DNA from 2 places in the Streptomyces sp. NPDC023541 genome. Region 1 is predicted to be linked to the other one. Evidence: riboswitches for the same ligand, from Rfam matches in the RefSeq annotation. Region 1 holds a riboswitch; the other holds the start of a gene.
What was found. Region 1 has a riboswitch for ZMP and ZTP ahead of ACZ3X1_RS14670 (serine hydroxymethyltransferase). Riboswitches for the same ligand answer to the same signal wherever they lie in the genome.
Positions count from the first base shown of each region.

Region 1 (2,380 bases):
CGTCATCCTCTGAGGGCGGGTCGGCCGGCCCGCTACGCCGACAGCACCGACCGGAGCTGTTCCAGCCCCCAGTCCAGGTCCTCCTTGCCGATCACCAGCGGGGGGGCGATCCGGATCGTCGACCCGTGGGTGTCCTTCACGAGCACGCCCCGCTCCATCATCTTCTCGGAGATCTCCCGGCCCGTTCCGCGGGAGGGGTGGAGGTCGACGCCCGCCCACAGGCCGCGGCCGCGCACGGCGGTGACGGCGCCCCCGCCGACGAGCATGCCCAGCTCGCGGTGGAGGTGGTCGCCCAGTTCGGTGGCCCGCTGCTGGTACTCGCCGGTCCGCAGCATCGCGATCACCTCCAGCGCGACGGCGCACGCGAGGGGGTTCCCGCCGAAGGTGGACCCGTGCTGGCCGGCCCCGAACACCCCCAGCACGTCCCGGTCGGCGACCACCGCCGACACCGGCACGACACCGCCGCCGAGCGCCTTGCCGAGGATGTAGACGTCGGGGACGACGCCCTCGTGCTCGCAGGCGAAGGTCTTCCCGGTCCGGCCGAGCCCCGACTGGATCTCGTCCGCCATGAAGAGCACGTTCCGCTCGCGGGTCAGTTCCCGTACGCCGCTCAGGTATCCGGCGGGCGGCACCAGCACCCCCGCCTCGCCCTGGATCGGCTCCAGCAGCACGGCCACGGTGTTCTCCGTGACGGCGTGGGACAGCGCGGTGAGGTCCCCGTACGGGACGATCTCGAAGCCGGGCGTGTACGGGCCGAAGTGGTCGCGTGCCTCGTGGTCCGTCGAGAAGGAGACGATCGTCGTGGTCCGCCCGTGGAAGTTGTCGGCGGCCACCACGATCTTGGCGTGGCCGTCCGGGACGCCCTTGACCTCGTAGCCCCACTTGCGGGCGGTCTTCACCGCCGTCTCCACCGCCTCCGCACCCGTGTTCATGGGCAGCACCATCTCCTTGCCGCACAGCGCGGCGAGTTCGGTGCAGAAGTCGGCGAAACGGTCGTGGTGGAAGGCGCGCGAGGTGAGCGTGACCCGCTCCAGCTGGTCCCGTGCGGCGTCGATCAGACGGCGGTTGCCGTGCCCGAAGTTGAGCGCCGAGTACCCGGCGAGCATGTCGAGGTACCTGCGGCCTTCCACGTCGGTCATCCACGCGCCTTCCGCGGACGCGACGACGACGGGCAGCGGGTGGTAGTTGTGCGCGCTGTGCGCGTCGGCGGAGCGGATGGCATCAGCTGTTGTCGACACGGGGTCTCCGATCGTCCGTCTGGCCGGTGAAGCGGTGACGAGGGTGGCGTCACCTTCTTATCGTCGCTCGTATCCCGGACGCAGAAACCTGTTCCGCGGCGCGCCCGCCGGGTGAGTGAGTCCGCGGTGGCCGGGCGGGGCCACCGCGGGCGAACGCGGCAGATGTGCGTGCATGCCCCCTCCCCGCAGGCGACACTGCGGACTGGCTCATCTAGGGTGTTCGGTACGCACGGCGACTGGCGTACGGAGAACCAACTCCGGGGGAGTCGTGCGCGCTCGACCGCATACAGGGCCGCTCGCCTGGGCCTCGCGGGGTACCGATCACATCGACCCCGGAGGAGCCCGCCATGTCCGCGAGCCGCCATCCCGCCCTGTCCGCGACCGATCCCGAACTGGCGTCCTACGTCGCCGCGGAGGAAGTCCTCCAGGCGGAGACGCTGCGCCTGATCCCCAGCGAGAACTACGTGTCCGCGGCCGTCCTCGAAGCCTCCGGCACCGTGCTGCAGAACAAGTACAGCGAGGGCTACCCCGGCCGCCGCTACTACGAGGGCCAGCAGAACATCGACCGGGTCGAGGCCCTCGCGATCGAGCGGGCCAAGGGCCTGTTCGGGGTGGACCACGCCAACGTGCAGCCGTACTCCGGCTCCCCGGCCAACCTGGCCGTGTACCTGGCCTTCGCGCAGCCCGGCGACACGGTCATGGGCATGGCGCTGCCGATGGGCGGCCACCTGACGCACGGCTGGGGCGTCTCGGCGACGGGCTCGTGGTTCCGCGGCGTGCAGTACGGCGTCCGCACCGACACGGGACTGATCGACTACGAGGCCGTGCGCGAGCTGGCCCTCGCCGAGCGGCCCAAGGTGATCTTCTGCGGTGGCACGGCCCTGCCGAGGACCATCGACTTCGCCGCCTTCGCGGAGATCGCGCGCGAGGCGGGCTCGGTCCTGGTCGCGGACGTCGCCCACATCGCCGGCCTGATCGCGGGCGGCGCGCACCCGTCTCCGGCCGGCCACGTGGACGTCATCTCCACCACGACCCACAAGACCCTGCGCGGTCCGCGCGGCGCGATGCTGATGTGCCGCGAGGAGCACGTGAAGGCGATCGACAAGGCCGTCTTCCCCGGTCTGCAGGGCGGCCCGCACAAC
Region 1 is NZ_JBVHJO010000005.1:242,986-245,365, reverse strand. Features, by position in the region: gene ACZ3X1_RS14680 (glutathionylspermidine synthase family protein) at 1-13, shown strand, start outside; gene rocD (ornithine--oxo-acid transaminase) at 33-1,238, opposite strand; ZMP/ZTP riboswitch at 1,461-1,551, shown strand; gene ACZ3X1_RS14670 (serine hydroxymethyltransferase) at 1,586-2,380, shown strand, end outside.

Region 2 (2,380 bases), on a different contig from region 1:
AACGCCCCGGGCCGGGGCCCGGGGCGGTGCGTCGGACGCGCCGATCGGCGCGCGCAGCGGATCGGCGGGCGGAATCAGAGGGCGGCGAGGTCCAGCCCCGCCTGCGCTGCGGCGGCCCGCACGGTCTGCTCCAGCAGGACGGCGATCGTCATCGGGCCCACACCGCCCGGAACCGGCGTGATCAGCGAGGCCCGGGCAGCCGCCGACTCGAAGTGGACGTCGCCGACGTTGCCCTCGTTGTAGCCGGCGTCCAGGACCACCGCGCCCGGCTTGATGTCCTCGCCCCGGATGAACTCCGCCTTGCCGACGGCGGCGACCAGCACGTCCGCCTGGCGCACGATCGAGGAGAGGTCCCGGGTGCGGGAGTGGCAGTAGGTGACGGTGGCGTTCTGCTCCAGCAGCAGCATCCCGGCCGGCTTGCCCAGGATCGCGCTGCGGCCGACGACCACGGCGTGCTTGCCGGTCAGGTCCACCTCGTACTCGGCGAGCAGGCGCATGATGCCGCCCGGGGTGCAGGAGACGAAGCCGGGCAGGCCGAAGCCCATGGCCGCGAACGAGTGCATGGTGACCCCGTCCACGTCCTTGCCGGGGGCGATGGCCTCGAAGGCGGCCCGCTCGTCGATGTGGTGCGGGACGGGGTGCTGGAGCAGGATGCCGCTGATCTGCGGGTCCTCGGAGAGCGCCGTGATCGCCGCGACCAGCTCCTGCGTGGTGGTCGAGGCCGGCAGCTCCACGTGGCGGGAGGTGATCCCGGCCTTGGCGCAGCGGTTCTGCTTCATGCGGACGTAGGTGACGGAGGCGGGGTCCTCGCCGACCAGCACGGTCGCGAGGCAGGGTGCGGTGCCGGTGCGCTCGGTGATCTTCGCCGCGAGGGCGGCGGTCTGCTCCGAGATGCGGCGGGCGAGGGCGGTGCCGTCCATCAGCTGGGCGGTACCGGCGGCAGGGGCAGTCTGGGCAGTCGTCACGGGGTCTCCTGAACGTCGCTGCGGATCGCGGTTCGCCCAGGCGCGCGGCAGTCGGCGTACGGGAGGTCCTGAGGTACGCCGGGCCGCTCCCCGGTGGTGATCCACCCGAACGCCAGTCACGGCCCGCCGACCACTGTAGTCGACCAACCCGGTGGTCACCCGGCGCCCGACCTGCGACGATCAATACATGACGCGAACTTTCGACCATCTTGTCGCCGAGGCCGAGTCCGTCTCCGTGGACGGCTGGGACTTCTCCTGGCTCGACGGCCGCGCCACCGAGCAGCGCCCCTCCTGGGGCTATCAGCGGCTGATGGCCGAGCGCCTGGCCCGGGTCCGGTCCGCCCTGGACATCCAGACCGGCGGCGGCGAGGTCCTCGCCGGATCCGGCCCCCTGCCGCGCCTGACGGTGGCCACGGAGTCCTGGCCGCCCAATGTCGAGCGGGCGACGAAGCTGCTGCACCCGCTGGGCGCGGTGGTGGTCGCGGACTCCGACGAGCCGCCCCTGCCCTTCGGCGACGAGGCCTTCGAGCTGGTGACCAGCCGGCACCCGGTGACCATCTGGTGGGACGAGATCGCCCGGGTGCTGGAGCCGGGCGGGACGTACCTCTCCCAGCAGGTCGGCCCGGCGAGCGTCTTCGAACTCGTCGAATACTTTCTCGGGCCACAGCCGGAGGAGGTCAGGCGCGCACGGCACCCCGACGACGCGGTCGCGGACGCCACGAAGGCGGGTCTCGAAGTGCTCGACCTGCGCTCCGAACGGCTGCGCACCGAGTTCCACGACATCGGAGCCGTGATCTACTTTCTACGGAAGGTGATCTGGATGGTGCCCGGCTTCACGGTCGTGCAGTACCGGGACCGCCTGCGCGAGCTGCACGAACGGATCGAGCGGGACGGCCCGTTCGTCGCGCATACCGCCCGTTTCCTGATCGAAGCCCGCAAAACGGGCTGACGCGGAGGGCGGACGGATCCACGCCGGATCCGGTTGCCCGGCCCCAGCGTGGCGCAGGTCACTCAATTCAGCGCGTAACGAATCGACTCGGGCATGCGATGAACCGACAGGTGTCCTCGCGCGGCCCGGAATACAGACCCCCCTCGGGTCTGTTTCCCGAGTTCGCGCGATGATGTCCCGCCCACCCCTTATCTGTTCGCAACGAGAGGCTCCTTGTGTCGCTCAGCCCGTCCCGTACGTTCCCTCCGGAGATCGCCGAATCCGAGGCCCTGGTAGCGCTCGTCGAGCGCGGCCGCGAGCAGGGTCACATCAACGGTGACGACGTGCGCCAGGCCTTCGAGGCCGGCCGCATCCCGGTGGACCAGTGGAAGCGGGTCCTGCGCAGCCTGAACCAGGTCCTCGACGAGGAGGGTGTCGCCCTTCACGTGAGCGCGGCCCCCGCCACCAAGGCTGCCGCGAAGAAGCC
Region 2 is NZ_JBVHJO010000006.1:114,111-116,490, reverse strand. Features, by position in the region: gene ACZ3X1_RS16895 (bifunctional 5,10-methylenetetrahydrofolate dehydrogenase/5,10-methenyltetrahydrofolate cyclohydrolase) at 75-920, opposite strand; ZMP/ZTP riboswitch at 993-1,095, opposite strand; gene ACZ3X1_RS16890 (methyltransferase domain-containing protein) at 1,153-1,914, shown strand; gene ACZ3X1_RS16885 (RNA polymerase sigma factor) at 2,130-2,380, shown strand, end outside.
Region 2: it holds a riboswitch for ZMP and ZTP, as region 1 does, so the genes downstream of both, ACZ3X1_RS16895 (bifunctional 5,10-methylenetetrahydrofolate dehydrogenase/5,10-methenyltetrahydrofolate cyclohydrolase) here and ACZ3X1_RS14670 (serine hydroxymethyltransferase) in region 1, are expected to answer to the same signal.